Regions from separate parts of the Cronobacter muytjensii ATCC 51329 genome, predicted to be linked through region 3. Evidence: riboswitches for the same ligand, from Rfam matches in the RefSeq annotation. Region 3 holds a riboswitch; each other region holds the start of a gene.
What was found. A riboswitch is a leader RNA that binds a small molecule or an ion and turns the genes downstream of it on or off. The one in region 3 is predicted to bind thiamine pyrophosphate.

Region 1 (5,527 bases), 390 kb from region 3:
AGCGTCAGGTAGTGGCGGTTAAAGGCGAACAGCACGCAGTTTGCAACGGCCATTACACAGCAAAAGAGGATAAGTTTACGTCGGTCGCCCCGGCTGTCGGAGCGCTTCGCCAGTAACAGGCTTACCGCAATCCCGGCGATGGCGTTAACGGTGTAAAACAGCCCCACCCAGAACGGCGGCGCGCCGACTTCACGGCTCAGAAACAGGCTCAGCGTCGGCGCCTGTAGCGCCCCCGCCACGCCCATCATAAAAGCGACAATCATAAAGGCGAGATAGACCAGATTGAGACGTCTTGCAGGCGTGAGGAACCACAACATCGGGCGCATCCTTTCGTTTAAGGCGGGCGGAAAAGTGTTCATCATAGACGAAAAAAGCCAGCAGTAGCACACTGCTGGCGGGTGAAAAGCACCAATACTCAGTTACACGTGATGTCTGCTTAACGGCGCTTAAACGTCACCGGGAAAGTCGTCTCCCACTGCATCACATCATTCAGCATCCGTTGCGGCGTCTGACAACTCAGGCGGGCCAGCCATGAGCCAGAAAGACGTTTTGTTGCACTGAAATACCGTTGGTAAAACCTGCCCGTTGCTGACGTTTTCATAAGCACCTCCGCTTTCATCGAAGAGAAGTATTGCCGTAATATAGGGAATATTAAATTGATGAGTTTCCCGCAGGAGTTCCCCTTTTATGCCTTCAGGTCGTCTGCAACAGCAATTCATCCGCCTGTGGCAATGCTGCGACGGCAAGCCCCAGGAAACCACGCTCAATGAACTGGCGGATCTGCTGAACTGTTCGCGTCGCCATATGCGGACGTTGCTGAACGCGATGCAGGCGCGCGGCTGGCTGACCTGGGACGCCGAAGCCGGGCGCGGCAAGCGTTCGCGGCTGCGTTTTCTCTATACCGGGCTCGCGCTTCAGCAGCAGCGGGCGGAAGATCTGCTGGAGCAGGACCGGATCGATCAGCTGGTGCAGATCGTTGGCGACAAATCCGCCGTGCGTCAGATGCTGCTCTCGCATCTTGGCCGTAGCTTCCGTCAGGGGCGTCATATCCTGCGCGTGCTCTACTACCGCCCGCTGCAAAACCTGCTGCCCGGCAGCGCGCTGCGCCGCTCAGAGACCCATATCGCCCGGCAAATCTTTAGCGGGCTGACGCGCATAAACGAGGAAAACGGGGAACTGGAAGCGGATATTGCTCATCACTGGCAGCGTATTTCCCCTTTTCACTGGCGTTTTTTTCTGCGCCCCGGCATTCATTTTCATCATGGCCGCGAACTCGACATGCTCGATGTCATCAGCTCGCTGCAACGCATCTGCGCCCTGCCGCTTTACGCGCATCTCCGTCAGATAGTCTCCCCTACCGCCTGGACGCTTGATATTCACCTGAGCGAGCCGGATGACTGGCTGCCGTGGCTACTCGGCAGCGTACCGGCGATGATCCTTCCACGCGAATGGCCGGATCTGCCGAAATTCGCCAGTCAGCCGGTCGGTACCGGCCCCTACGCGGTGGTACGCAATAATAGTACGCAGCTGAAAATCCACGCCTTCGACGACTATTTCGGCTACCGGGCGCTTATTGACGAAGTGAATTTTTGGGTACTGCCTGAAATCGGCGAAGAGTTAAGCTGCGCCGTTCAGCTTGAGGGTCCGACGCGTGAGCCGGAAGAAAAAGCCGTCGAAAGCCGTCTCGAAGAGGGCTGCTACTACCTGCTGTTTGATTCCCGCTCGCGCGTCGGCGCGATGCCGCAGGTACGGCGCTGGGTAAGCCATCTGTTCACGCCCGCGCGCCTGCTGCATCGCGCCGCGCCGCAATATCAGCGCATCTGGTTCCCGGCCTACGGCCTGCTGCCGCGCTGGCACCACGCGCCGCAAATTCTGGAGGCGCAAAAGCCCGCCGGGCTGGAGCGCCTGACGCTCACGTTTTATGGCGATCACATCGAGAACCGGATAATCGGCGCGCTGCTGCGCGATATTCTGGCGCAGGAACAGGTTGAGCTGGAGCTGCGTGAAGTGAGCTACGAGGAGTGGTATCAGGGAGAGATAACCAGCGATCTGTGGCTGAACAGCGCCAATTTCACGCTGCCGCTTGATTTCTCGCTGTTCGCGCAGCTGTGCGAAGTGCCGCTTATCCAGCGCTGTATCCCGCTCGACTGGCAGGGCGACGCGCAGCGCTGGCGCACCGGCGCGCTTAACCTGCCGCAGTGGTGCCAGACAATGCTGGAGCGGCAAGACATATTACCGCTTATCCACCACTGGCTGATGTTACAGGGCCAGCGCAGCATGCGCGGCGTACGGATGAATACGCTCGGCTGGTTTGATTTTAAATCCGCCTGGTTTGCGCCGCCCGAGCCGTAACCCTTTCGCAACATTACGCAAATCATTACAATGGGCCGTTCTCAACGGGGTGCCGCCGGAAAACCGACGCGCTGAGATAATACCCGTCGAACCTGATCCGGATAACGCCGGCGAAGGGATTTGAGGCTACTGCTCAAAATCCTTTGCCCCCATTTGATAAAGGTGCAAAGTGTTAAAAAAACTGCTTCCGCTGCTGGCGCTGGTCGCCGTCCCGGTTTTCGCCAAACCCGTACTGACCGTCTACACCTACGATTCCTTCTCCTCCGAATGGGGTCCTGGCCCGAAAATCAAAACCGCTTTTGAAGCCGAGTGCGGCTGTGAGCTGAAATACGTGGCGCTGGAAGATGGCGTGTCGCTGCTCAACCGCCTGCGTATGGAAGGCAAGAACAGCAAAGCTGATGTGGTGCTGGGGCTCGACAACAACCTGCTCCAGGCTGCCACCGCGACCGGGCTGTTTGCGAAAAGCGGCGTTCCGGCCGGTGACGTCAACATCCCGGGCGGCTGGAACAACGACACCTTCGTGCCGTTCGACTACGGCTGGTTCGCCTTTGTCTATGACAAAAACAAGCTGAAAAACCCGCCGAAAAGCCTGAAAGAGCTGGTGGAAAGCGATCAGAAATGGCGCGTTATTTATGAAGATCCGCGTACCAGCACGCCGGGGCTTGGCCTGCTGCTCTGGATGCAGAAAGTCTACGGCGACAAAGCGCCGGACGCCTGGCAAAAACTCGCCGCGAAAACCGTCACCGTCACGAAGGGCTGGAGCGAAGCCTATGGCCTGTTTCTGAAAGGCGAAGGCGATCTGGTACTGAGCTACACCACCTCGCCGGCTTATCACATCATTGAAGAGAAAAAAGATAACTACGCCGCCGCGAACTTCAGCGAAGGCCACTATTTGCAGGTGGAAGTCGCCGGGCGCACCGCCGCCAGCAAACAGCCGGAACTGGCGGAAAAATTCCTTAAATTTATGGTTTCACCGGGTTTCCAGAACGCGATCCCGACCGGCAACTGGATGTATCCGGTCGCGGCTGTCACGCTGCCGGAGGGCTTCAACGCGCTGACGAAACCGCACACCTCGCTGCAATTTACCTCTGAGGACGTGGCCGCGCAGCGCGCCCAATGGACGAGCGAATGGCAACGCGCCGTGAGCCGCTAACACCGGGCTGGCTCTGGCCCGGCCTCATCGCCGCCCTGCTGATGGCGGCGGTGGCGCTGGCGGCCTTCACGGCGCTCTGGACGCACGCGCCGCACACCGATGCCCGCGCCCTGCTGAACGACAGCTATCTGTGGCATGTGGTGCGCTTCTCCTTCTGGCAGGCGTTTCTCTCGGCCCTGATCTCCGTCGTGCCTGCCATTCCTCTTGCCCGCGCCCTCTATCGCCGCCGCTTTCCGGGGCGGCGAACCCTGCTGCGCCTGTGCGCCATGACGCTGATCCTGCCCGTGCTGGTGGCGATCTTCGGCCTGCTCAGCGTCTACGGGCGCAGCGGCTGGCTGGCCGCGCTCTGCGCGGCGCTTGGCATCGAATGGTCTTTTTCGCCCTACGGCCTGCAGGGCATTCTGCTGGCGCACCTCTTTTTTAATATGCCGATGGCGACCCGCCTGCTGTACCAGACCCTGACGCAGATCCCCGGCGAACAGCGCCAGCTGGCCGCCCAGCTTGGCATGCGCGGCTGGGATTTTTTCCGGCTGGTGGAGTGGCCCTGGCTGCGCCGCCAGATCCCGCCGGTGGCGGCGCTGATTTTTATGCTCTGCTTCGCAAGCTTCGCCACGGTACTGGCGCTCGGCGGCGGGCCGCAGGCCACTACCATTGAGCTCGCCATCTACCAGGCATTGAGTTACGACTATGACCCGGGACGCGCGGCGCTGCTCGCGATTCTCCAGATGGGCTGCTGCCTGTCGCTGATCCTGCTGAGCCAGCGTCTTAGTAAAGCGATCCCGGTGGGCGCGACGCTGGTGCGCGGCTGGCGCAACCCGGAAGATTCGTGGCGCAGCAAACTGACCGACGCGCTATTAATTACCGCCGCGCTGCTGCTGTTGCTGCCGCCGCTGCTGGCGGTGCTGGTGGATGGCTTACGCGGCGACATGGGGCACGCGCTGGCCGACCCGGCGCTGTGGCGCGCGCTCTGGACATCGCTGCGCATCGCGCTTTGCGCGGGCCTGCTGTGCGTCATCCTGACCATGATGCTGCTCTGGAGCACCCGCGAGCTTTACCTGCGACACCGCCGTCTCGCCGGGCAGAGCCTGGAGCTTTGCGGCGTGCTGATCCTCGCCATGCCGGGCATCGTGCTGGCGACCGGTTTTTTCCTGCTGCTGAACGCCACTGTCGGGTTGCCAGCGCGCGCCGACGCGATAGTGATTTTCACCAACGCGCTGATGGCTATCCCCTACGCCCTGAAAGTGCTGGATAACCCGATGCGCGATATCGCCGCGCGTTATGGCGCGCTCTGCGCGTCGCTTGAGATACGTGGGCTGAACCGGCTGCGGCTGGTAGAGGCGCGCGCGTTGCGCGTACCGCTCGCGCAGGCGATGGCCTTCGCCTGCGTGCTGTCGATTGGCGATTTCGGCGTGGTGGCTCTGTTCGGTAATGAGGATTTCCGCACGCTGCCCTTTTATCTCTATCAGCAGATCGGCGCTTATCGCAGCGACGCAGGCGCGGTGACGGCGTTGCTGCTGCTGCTACTCTGTTTTCTGTTGTTCACCTTGATTGAAAAACTTCCGGGGCGCCATGCTGACACTGACTGATCTCACCTGGCTGTATCACCATCTGCCGATGCGCTTTACGCTCGACGTCCGCGAGGCCGAGCGGATAGCGGTGCTGGGGCCAAGCGGCGCGGGTAAAAGCACGCTACTCAATCTGATTGCCGGGTTTCTCGCCCCCGCGAGCGGCACGCTGCGCCTCGCGGGCGAAGATCATACCCATACGCCGCCGTCACAACGCCCGGTGTCGATGCTGTTTCAGGAAAACAATCTGTTTAACCATCTGACGGTGCGCCAGAACATCAGCCTCGGGCTCTCGCCCGGCCTGCGGCTGGACGCGCAGCAGAAGCGTCAGGTGGAAGAGATGGCCGGTAAAATGGCGATTGGCGACCTGCTGGAGCGGCTGCCCACGGCGCTCTCCGGCGGTCAGCGCCAGCGGGCCGCGCTGGCGCGCTGCCTGGTACGCCAGCGCCCTATATTG
Region 2 (5,527 bases), 1.8 Mb from region 3:
AACCACACCGCCGTCAGGCAATCGTCACTTTCTTGTCCAGATACACATCCTGCACCGCGTTAATGAGCTTCACACCGTCGGCCATCGTTTTCTTAAACGCCTTACGCCCCAGAATAAGCCCCATGCCCCCCGCGCGTTTGTTGATAACCGCCGTGCGTACCGCATCGGTGAGATCGGCCTCGCCGCCGGACGCGCCACCCGAGTTGATAAGCCCCGCGCGGCCCATATAGCAGTTCGCCAGCTGGTAGCGCACCAGATCGATAGGGTTATCGGTGGTCAGCTTGCTATAGACGCGATCGTCGGTATAGCCGAATTTCAGCGCGCTATAGCCGCCGTTATTCTCCGCCATTTTCTGCTTCACGATATCCGCGCCGATGGTCGCTGCCAGATGGTTGGCCTGACCGGTCAGGTCGGCGCTGGAGTGGTAATCCACGCCCTCTTTCTTAAAGCCGCTGTTACGCAGATACGCCCACAACACCGTCACCATGCCAAGCTCATGCGCGCGCTCAAACGCGGCAGAAATTTCTTCAATCTGGCGACGCGACTCTTCGGAGCCGAAATAGATAGTCGCCCCCACCGCCACCGCGCCCATATTGAACGCCTGCTCAACGCTCGCATACAGCGTCTGATCGTATTGCGTCGGGTAGCTCAGGGTTTCGTTGTGGTTAATCTTGACCAGGAAAGGAATACGGTGCGCGTAGCGACGCGACACCGACGCCAGCACGCCATAGGTTGAGGCCACGCAGTTGCAGCCCGCTTCAATGGCCAGCTCGACGATGTTTTTCGGGTCGAAATACATCGGGTTAGCTGCGAACGACGCGCCCGCCGAATGCTCGACGCCCTGATCCACCGGCAAAATAGAAAGATAGCCGGTGCCCGCGAGGCGCCCGGTGTTATAGAGAGTCTGCATATTTCGCAACACCGCCGGAGGCCGGTTGTTATCGATCATTACGCGATCGACATAATCCGGCCCTGGCAGATAAAGCTGGTCGGAGGAAATGGTCGTACAGCGGTGCTGTAACAGGCTATCGGCATCGTTGCCGAGCAACTGCGCAATATCAGTCATCATACGCTCCCGTAATTGTCGGCGGACGACGCCCGCCGGACGAAAAGATCCTTACCCACCCGCTAACCGGGCAGTCTAAGCCTGGTACTGAATAGCACAGATTGCCAGACCTGAGCGCATTTTCAGTTTATTCTGCTGGCACGGTTCACCACCATGCATGAAAATGATGGACAGGCCCGATCCCCTCCCCTACTTCCAGACTATCCGCCTGTTGCAGCGCTTTTGTCAGCCACGCTTTCGCCGCCGTCACGGTTTGGACCCAGTCATAGTGGCGTGGGTACAGCGCCGCCAGCGCGCTGGAGAGCGTACAGCCGGTGCCGTGCGTGTTTTTCGTCGCCACGCGCGGCGCAGTAAAGCGCGTGGCGCCGTCGCGGGTAAAGAGCCAGTCCGGGCTTTCGGCATCATTGAGATGGCCGCCTTTCATCAGCACCGCGCCGCAGCCGAGCGCCAGTAACGCCTCGCCCTGCTGGCGCATCTCCGCCTCGCTGCGGGCGTGGGCGGTATCAAGCAGCGCCGCCGCCTCCGGCAGATTTGGCGTGATAATCGCCACCTGCGGCAGCAGCCGTTCACGCAGCGTACGCACCGCCGACGGGCTCAGCAGCGGATCGCCGCTTTTCGCAAGCATCACGGTATCCAGCACGATATTGCGCACCCGGTAGCGCGAGAGCCGCTCCGCCACGGCCTCAACCACGTCCGTTTCGGCCAGCATGCCGATTTTAGTGGTGTCGATACGCACGTCGCTTAGCACCGAATCGAGCTGGGCGGCGACAAACGACGGCTCAATGCGGTACACGGACTGCACGCCGCGCGTGTTCTGCGCCACCAGCGCGGTGATGACCGAGGTGCCATAAGCGCCCAGTGCCGAAAAGGTTTTCAGATCCGCCTGGATACCCGCCCCGCCGCTCGGGTCGGTGCCAGCGATAGTCAGCGCGTTAATGCGTTGCATGGTGACCTCCGAACGCCTGCGCATGCAGGCTGTCGAGCAATGCGGACGCGAAACTGCCCGGCCCCTTCGCGACAGCAAGCGCCTGTTCGCCCGCGCGCTTCATCAGCCAGCAGGCCGTCGCGACATTCTCAAGACGATCGCCCGGCAGCGCACAGCAGGCGGCCACTACCGCCGAGAGCGCGCAGCCGGTGCCGACCACGCGCGTCAGCATCGTGGTGCCGCCGTTGACCGCCAGCATACGCTCGCCGTCGGTGATGTAATCGACCTCGCCGGTCACCGCGACGACGGCGCCGCTGCGACGAGCCAGCACAGCCGCGGCTTCACGGGCGTGATGCGCGCTCTCGGTGGCATCAACGCCGCGTCCGCCACGGCTCACACCGGCCAGCGCGAGGATTTCCGATGCGTTCGCGCGGATAGCCGCGGGCCTTTGCGCCAGAATCTCATGCGCGAAGTCCGTGCGAAGCGTCAGCGCGCCGACCGCGACCGGGTCGAGCGTCCAGGGCGTTCCCGCCGCACGGGCGCTGTCGATAGCCGCGCGCATTCCCTGCTGCTGCGGGCGCGTGAGCGTACCTAAATTAATCAGCAGGGCATCGGCGATGGCCGCGAACTGCGCGGCTTCGTCGGCATCCACAACCATTGCGGGCGAGGCGCCCAGTGCGAGCAGGACATTAGCCGTGAAATTTTGCACCACATCATTAGTGATGCAATGAACCAGCGGAGCGTGACGGCAAAGTTGAGTGACAACAGGCGCGGCATGGGTGCCGCAAAGCAGGTCAGAAGACATGATTCTCTCCTGCCAGGCGCGAAGACGGGATACCGGACAGGCATCTGACTTCCCTACGCTGGCATTATCCAGATCAGGTAATACGGGTATTTCTCAGCCTTCACGCAGAAGGGCACCCCGAGTCAAATCAATTACAAAACAATGAGTTACACACAAACAAGTTGTAAGTTCTTAGTGTAACCGGGGCCGTAGGCAGGGTGCAAGATTTTTCGATTTATCACAGCAGTTATCACACTCGAAATAGCTGCATCACGTAATCAAGCGCTTTAATGAGTTCATCCGCTTGTATTCCGCTTAGGGTGTACAAAGCGTAGGAAAGTGGTCATTGTCGCAAGCTTCCAATTACTGGCCCTGTCCGGCATTGCCTTCTTCACGCAAGACAGGAGCAAAAGACAAACAACGCCAGTAAAAGGGAGAAAATACTAAAGACCAAAAACGTCACAACATAACCGTATAAGCAAGGTTTTCAGATTTGCCAGAAACTTATGTTGATATTCTTGATGTTCCAGACTTAACTAATGCTTTAGCTGCGTTCTTTTTACGTGCCAGGTTAATAATATATATTTATTGGGTGTCATTGCTTCAATCTCCAATATTAAATTGGGAAGTAATTAATTTACTATAGCCTTAGCTCAGGAAGAGCAAGCCAACCCCCTGACGGGGGTTTAGTTAGCTTTCGCGGGAGCCTGGAGGGGCGCAACGCTCCCCGTATAACTGCTGTGTTAAGCGATGCTATACATAGCTAAGGCTATAAAACATCAATTTTAATACCGATATAATCATTACAATAACGTTAAATTTAAATATTAGAGCAGTATTTCCCTAAAACATTTCCTATACCTAAGAAACTTACAGTTTCCTACAAGCTTCACTCTAAGAACAACAGACCGCTAGTAGAAGAAGAGGGAAAGAAAGTAGTATATGAAAATTATTAACCTTTCTTTGGCCTTCCTTATCGGTTCTCTTTTAATGTTCTTCCTCTTATCGTCACTCTCATACTGTGGTTTTTTAAAGCCAGAGCGCTAACAACTCTACATCTTACCTCTGTGCATATGGACGATCACACTACCAATATGTATTTATCTGCTATAAACGCATATCGTTTTTATAAGGTATTTTAATAACGTACTAGTAAACCAAGTATATTGAGAATAGAAATCACCATCGTTAATCCAGCTTTGTCTTTCATTCGAAATATCTTTTCAATACTTCTCGTTTTTAATACAACGAAATATTCATCAACCAATACTTTTTGTGATCTACGTCAAAATTGTAATCGTTTCCATACGGGATAGTTCGCTTCATAAATTAAGTGCGTTTCTTTAATAGAGACAAAGCCTGTTTAAGGCGCTTGCAAGCGAAACCGCTTTCAATAAATCAATAATGTTAATGGTGATGGTTAAAATGAAAACTTCAAATGTGAAAACTGTAGTTGCTGTTGCTGTACTTGGCGCTATCGCGGCTTCATCTGTTAATGCCGCTCAAACTCAATACGGCTACGAAACTGTAAGCGCTAATGCTTCACAGCTTAACGCGCAACTGAATCATATCAGCCGTTTTAACAGCGCCATGAATCAGGCTGATAACGCTCCTGATTCTGTTTACGCTCCGGCTGGTCATGCTCATGGGGTGTTGTATCCTGTATTGGCTCCGCATAAAGTTCCGACTGCTGCACCTGATGCTATTCCGGGCAAACAACCGATGCCTGCCATTGTTAAACACGATCCGAATGGCATCCCTGTACCGTCTAAAATTCCTGCCTATAACAAAGCTCCGGCTCCGCTGGCTATCTACGGCACACCGTCTAAGATGCCTGTTCCTCCGGCTCATATGGCTATCCCTCAGCCACTGCCGCAAGCTACTCCTGACAAAATGCCTGTACCGCTTAAAGTTGTAGCTCCTGCACCACTGGCTATCTATGGCGCTCCGGTTAAACAGCAACAAGCACCAGTAATGCAAATGGTTAACCTCACTCCAGCTAAACAACCTGTAGCCACGCCAACTAAATTACAAGTTGAAGTCATACCGGTAAAACAGAGCTATGTAACTGATAAAGTGATTACAGACACTATCAACCCTGTTACGCCATATACTAATAATGAAGTAATAACCAATGTTAATAAACCGACACATGTTATTACTCCGGTAGCTGCTCCGGCTCAACTGGTTAAAGCTGAAACTACCAGTGAAACTATTGTGACCACGAACAAACCTGCCCGTGTTGATACTCCAGATGTTTCGGCTCCTTTAGTGAAAAGTGAGCCAACGACTAAGGAAACCATTACACAGTTAACAAACCAGATCATATTGATACTCCGGTTGTAAACACTACATTGGTCAAAGCTACAACTACTAGTGAAACAATCTATCCGAAGGTTGAACAACCAAAACTGAATATCGTTCAGGTTGATAATACCAAAGCTATTACTTCTACTGATGTCATTGAAGATAATGCTAAAAATGGTATTGCAACCACTAACAAACAAGAGATTGTTATCTCTGCAAAACCATCTAAAATAGCGACTACTAAAACTACCTCAAATAACGCTTACTCAAATAGCGTATACGCTCAACAACAAGCCGTAGACGCTCAAACTGCAGCCGCTGCTAATAAATCTGCTGTAGCTAATGTTAAAGCTCGTAGTGAAGCTAATAGCGCTGCTGTTCAGTCTCACGCTAACACACTGGCTAATCATGAATCACGGATCACGGCGCTGGAGAGTGAGAGTAA
Region 3 (5,527 bases):
TCCTGATGAATGCCATGTCCCAGGTTGAACACATGACCTTCACCCTTGCCGAAACCAGCAAGTATAGACGCCACTTCCTCTTCGATGCGGGCGGGCGCCGCGTAAAGCATGGAAGGATCCATGTTGCCCTGCAGCGCGACCTTATGCCCGACGCGACGGCGCGCATCAGCGATATCGGTCGTCCAGTCCAGTCCCAGCGCGTCGCAGCCGGTGTCTGCAATCGCCTCCAGCCACTGACCGCCGCCTTTGGTAAACAGCGTCACCGGCACGCGGCGGCCTTCGTTTTCCCGCAGCAGCCCGTCGACGATTTTATGCATGTAGTAAAGTGAGAACTGCTGATAGTCGCGCCCGGTCAGCACACCGCCCCAGGTATCGAAAATCATCACCGACTGCGCGCCCGCGCGGATTTGGGCGTTCAGGTAGAGCGTGACGCTTTTCGCGAGCTTATCGAGCAGCAAATGCAGGGTTTGCGGCTCGGCGTACATCATCTTCTTGATAACGGTAAACGCTTTGCTGCTACCGCCTTCCACCATGTAGGTAGCGAGCGTCCAGGGGCTGCCGGAGAAGCCAATCAGCGGCACTTCGCCTTTCAGTTCGCGGCGAATGGTGCGTACCGCATTCATCACATAGCCGAGCTCCTGTTCCGGGTCCGGCACCAGCAGCTTTTCGACATCCGCTTTGCCTGTGATCGGCGAGGCAAAGCGTGGGCCTTCGCCCGCTTCAAAATAGAGCCCCAGCCCCATCGCATCCGGGATCGTCAGAATGTCCGAAAAGAGGATCGCAGCATCAAGCGGATAGCGGCGCAGCGGCTGTAGCGTCACTTCGCACGCCAGCTCGGCGTTTTTGCAAAGCGACATAAAATCGCCCGCCTGCGCGCGGGTGGCCTTATATTCCGGCAGATAACGTCCCGCCTGACGCATCATCCACACCGGGGTGACGTCGACAGGCTGGCGTTGCAGGGCGCGCAGGTAACGATCGTTTTTCAGTTCGGTCATTTTTCTTATTCCTCAAGCGACAGGGCGCCATTGTACCACGTCATTCGTAGTCTGCCCGGCAGCGCGCCACGGTATCTTCTATCAGGCGGCGCGCGACGGTGCCCGGCGCTGGCAACAACGGCAACTGGTCGTAGCGATACCAGCCTGCGTCGATGAGTTCTTTAGGATCGATTTTGATTTCGCCGCTGTCGTAGTCCGCAGTAAAGGCGGTCATCAGCGATTGCGGGAACGGCCAGGGCTGGGACGTCACGTAGCGCAGGTTTTTTACACGGATACTGCTCTCTTCCATCACCTCGCGCGCCACCGCCTGCTCAAGCGTTTCGCCCACTTCGACAAACCCGGCCAGCACGGTATAGACGCCATTGCGGTGACGGGTGTGCTGCGCCAGCAGAATCTTATCTTCACGGCGAATCGCCACGATGATGCACGGCGCGATCTGGGGGTAGTAGCGCTCGCGGCAGTGTCCGCAAAGCATCGCCCATTCGGTTTTACTCGGGTGCATCTCATGACCGCAGTAGCCGCAATATTTATGCGAGCGGTAAAACTCGGCGAGTTGCACACCGCGCCCCGCCAGTTGAAACAGCCCGGCGTCCTGATCGATAAGCTGGCGCACCGAGGCCATCTCGTCATCGCGCTTCTGAAGCACCAGCCATACCGGCGCGTCTTCCCAGGTGCCGATTTGCAGCGCCTTTTCGCCCGTAAGACCAAAATCCGCGGCCCGACCGTAAGGTAATTCTGCTTTTGGCAGCCATAATTTCTGTTCATGGCTGACTATCCACCAGCCATGGTCTAAATTTTCTAATGTACGTTCCATAATTGATTGCGCTACCTCTGCTTCACTGGCACGTTATTAACATTGTTTTTACATATTTTGGGTCATTTGCGTTTTTACATCTTATATCTCATGGAGTCGATCATGCTAAACCAGCTAAAAAGTCTGACGGAACGCGTTGGTGGGAGTAATGAGTTAGTTGATCGTTGGCTTGGCGCCCGCAACCATCTGTTAGTCACCTATTACAAAATGGTCGGCATCAAGCCCGGCAAGGAGCCGCTCACCGCGCTGGATGAAAAGGCGCTGGACGATTTTTGTCACTGTCTGGTGGATTATCTCTCCGCCGGTCACTTCAATATCTACGAACGTGTCATCAGCGAAATGGAAGGCACCAGCCCGCTGGTCGCCGCCACGCAGATCTACCCGCAGCTGGAGGCCAACACCCAGCACCTCATGGATTTCTACGACACCCATCTGGAAAGCGCTATCGATCACGATAATTGCCTGGAGTTCCAGGAGGCGCTTTCCGGCATCGGCGAGGCGCTCGCCGCCCGCTTCGCGCTGGAAGACCAGCTCATCCTGCTGGCCTTTGACAACAACCTGAGCGAAAGCGCCAATGATGAAGCCGGTCTTGCCCGTCCGGCTTGAGTTTGCAATGATTCGCGAGTAGTTTAATCACGTCCCCGCACCTGTTGCGGGGTTTATCTTGTCGGAGTGCCCAGTGCGCAAGCACGGGCTGAGACCGTTAATTCGGGATCCGCGGAACCTGATCAGGTTAATACCTGCGAAGGGAACAAGAGTAATTCCATTATGCCCCGCTCAGGGAGCCGTCTGCCGCTCCTGAAGATCGGTAAACGCGGCGCGGGCGCATCGCCATTACTCCTCCGTTGTTCTGACAAGCCACTTCCTGACCGTTAACTGGAATGCGCTATGTCTGTATCAAACAAACCTGGCCGCCGCGAACAGCGCGCCGCCGCACAACACTTTATCGACACGCTGGAAGGCACCGCCTTTCCCAATTCCCACCGTATCTACCTCACTGGCTCACGCGACGATATTCGCGTGCCGATGCGCGAAATCCGCCTGAGCCCGACGCTTGCGGGCGGCACGAAAGAAAACCCGCGCATTGAACCCAACGAGCCGGTGCCGGTTTATGACACCTCCGGCCCGTATGGCGATCCGGCCGTGCGCATCGACGTGCGCGAAGGGCTGGAAAAGCTGCGCAGCCGCTGGATAGACGCACGTAACGACACGGAAACCCTGAACGCGCGCAGCTCCGCCTACACCCGCGAGCGTCTCGCCGACGACGGGCTCGACGACCTGCGCTTTCGCGGCCTGCTGACACCGAAGCGCGCGCAGGCCGGGAAGCGCGTGACGCAGCTGCACTACGCCCGTCAGGGCATCGTGACGCCGGAAATGGAGTTCATCGCCATTCGCGAAAACATGGGGCGCGAGCGCATTCGCGGCGCGGTGCTACGTCAGCAGCATCCGGGCGAAGGCTTCGGCGCGCGTCTGCCAGACAACATCACGCCGGAATTTGTGCGTGATGAAGTGGCCGCCGGGCGCGCCATTATCCCCGCCAATATCAACCACCCCGAATCGGAGCCGATGATCATTGGGCGCAACTTTCTGGTGAAGGTGAACGCCAATATCGGCAACTCGGCGGTGACGTCATCGATTGAAGAAGAAGTGGAAAAGCTGGTCTGGGCCACCCGCTGGGGCGCCGATACGGTCATGGACCTCTCTACCGGACGCTATATTCACGAAACCCGCGAATGGATCCTGCGCAACAGCCCGGTGCCGATCGGCACGGTGCCGATCTACCAGGCGCTGGAGAAGGCCAATGGGATCGCCGAAGATCTCAGCTGGGAGATGTTTCGCGACACGCTGCTGGAGCAGGCCGAACAGGGCGTGGATTACTTCACCATCCACGCAGGCGTGCTGCTGCGCTACGTGCCGATGACCGCAAAACGCCTGACGGGCATCGTCTCGCGCGGCGGCTCTATCATGGCTAAATGGTGCCTTTCGCATCATAAAGAGAACTTCCTCTATGAACATTTCCGTGAAATCTGCGAAATCTGCGCCGCATATGATGTCTCGCTCTCGCTCGGCGACGGTTTGCGCCCAGGCTCCATCCAGGACGCCAACGACGAGGCGCAGTTCGCGGAACTGCGCACGCTTGGCGAGCTGACGAAAATCGCCTGGGAATATGACGTACAGGTGATGATTGAAGGCCCAGGCCACGTACCGATGCAGATGATCCGCCGCAACATGACCGAAGAGCTGGAGCACTGCCATGAAGCGCCCTTTTACACGCTCGGGCCGCTCACCACCGACATCGCGCCGGGCTACGATCACTTCACGTCTGGCATTGGCGCGGCGATGATTGGCTGGTTCGGCTGCGCCATGCTCTGTTATGTGACGCCCAAAGAGCATCTTGGTCTGCCCAATAAAGAGGATGTGAAGCAGGGGCTTATCACCTACAAAATCGCCGCCCACGCCGCCGATCTTGCCAAAGGGCATCCGGGCGCGCAGATCCGCGACAACGCGATGTCCAAAGCACGCTTCGAATTCCGCTGGGAAGATCAGTTCAATCTGGCGCTCGATCCGTTCACCGCCCGCGCCTACCACGACGAAACACTGCCGCAGGAATCCGGCAAAGTGGCGCACTTCTGCTCCATGTGCGGTCCGAAATTCTGTTCGATGAAAATCACCCAGGAGGTGCGCGATTACGCCGCGAAACAGGCCATCGACGCCGGTATGGCGGATATGTCCAGCAGCTTTCGCGCCCGCGGCGGCGACATCTATCTGCGTCAGGAGGAGGTGGAATGATGGCGCCGCTTTTCGCCCCCGTACCGCGCCGCCTGGGGCTTTACCCGGTGGTAGACAGCGTTGAGTGGATAGCGCGTCTGCTGGAGGCGGGCGTGCGCACGCTACAGCTGCGTATCAAGGATAAAACCGATGCCGACGTCGAAGCGGATGTCCGGGCCGCCATTGCGCTGGGGGAACGCTATCACGCGCGGCTGTTTATTAACGATTACTGGCGACTGGCCATTAAACATCAGGCGTACGGCGTCCATCTTGGCCAGGAAGATCTGGAAACCGCCGATCTCAACGCCATCCGCGCCGCCGGACTGCGGCTTGGCGTTTCTACTCACGACGATATGGAAATCGACGTGGCGCTGGCGGCGCACCCGTCTTATATCGCGCTCGGCCACGTTTTTCCCACCCAGACCAAACAGATGCCTTCTGCCCCGCAGGGGCTGGCGCAGCTGGCCGCGCATGTGAAACGGCTCGGTGACTACCCGACCGTGGCCATCGGCGGCATCAGTCTTGCGCGCGCCCCTGGGGTACTGGAAACCGGCGTCGGCAGCATCGCGGTGGTAAGCGCCATTACGCAGGCGGCGGACTGGCGCGCCGCGACGCAACAGTTGCTCGAACTCGCGGGGGTGGGCGATGAATGACGCGGATTTTATGCGCTACAGCCGCCAGCTGCTGCTGGAAGATATCGCGATTGACGGCCAGCAAAAGCTGCTGGAAAGCCGCGTGCTGATCGTCGGTCTCGGTGGGCTGGGCTCGCCAGCCGCGCTTTATCTCGCAGGCGCGGGCGTCGGCACGCTCTGGCTCGCGGATGACGACGCGGTGCACCTTAGCAATCTTCAGCGCCAGATCCTGTTTGGCGTCGGGGATATCGAACAGCCGAAATCACTTGCCGCGCTACGACGCCTGAAGGCGCTTAACCCGGCAATCGAGACCGTGG

Region 1: it holds a riboswitch for thiamine pyrophosphate, as region 3 does, so the genes downstream of both, thiB (thiamine ABC transporter substrate binding subunit) here and thiC (phosphomethylpyrimidine synthase ThiC) in region 3, are expected to answer to the same signal.
Region 2: it holds a riboswitch for thiamine pyrophosphate, as region 3 does, so the genes downstream of both, thiM (hydroxyethylthiazole kinase) here and thiC (phosphomethylpyrimidine synthase ThiC) in region 3, are expected to answer to the same signal.

The regions. Positions count from the first base shown of each region.
Region 1 covers NZ_CP012268.1:3,274,868-3,280,394, forward strand. Annotated here, with positions in the region: gene AFK63_RS15060 (sugar efflux transporter) at 1-317, opposite strand, end outside; gene sgrT (glucose uptake inhibitor SgrT) at 437-601, opposite strand; gene sgrR (HTH-type transcriptional regulator SgrR) at 688-2,352, shown strand; TPP riboswitch at 2,388-2,489, shown strand; gene thiB (thiamine ABC transporter substrate binding subunit) at 2,522-3,505, shown strand; gene thiP (thiamine/thiamine pyrophosphate ABC transporter permease ThiP) at 3,481-5,091, shown strand; gene thiQ (thiamine ABC transporter ATP-binding protein ThiQ) at 5,075-5,527, shown strand, end outside.
Region 2 covers NZ_CP012268.1:1,133,724-1,139,250, reverse strand. Annotated here, with positions in the region: gene fbaB (class I fructose-bisphosphate aldolase) at 14-1,066, opposite strand; gene thiD (bifunctional hydroxymethylpyrimidine kinase/phosphomethylpyrimidine kinase) at 1,212-2,012, opposite strand; gene thiM (hydroxyethylthiazole kinase) at 1,999-2,796, opposite strand; TPP riboswitch at 2,830-2,926, opposite strand; gene AFK63_RS21150 (hypothetical protein) at 4,180-5,121, shown strand; gene AFK63_RS21145 (YadA C-terminal domain-containing protein) at 5,130-5,527, shown strand, end outside.
Region 3 covers NZ_CP012268.1:3,669,635-3,675,161, forward strand. Annotated here, with positions in the region: gene hemE (uroporphyrinogen decarboxylase) at 1-995, opposite strand, end outside; gene nudC (NAD(+) diphosphatase) at 1,036-1,809, opposite strand; gene AFK63_RS16880 (Rsd/AlgQ family anti-sigma factor) at 1,912-2,415, shown strand; TPP riboswitch at 2,468-2,577, shown strand; gene thiC (phosphomethylpyrimidine synthase ThiC) at 2,698-4,599, shown strand; gene thiE (thiamine phosphate synthase) at 4,596-5,231, shown strand; gene AFK63_RS16895 (HesA/MoeB/ThiF family protein) at 5,224-5,527, shown strand, end outside.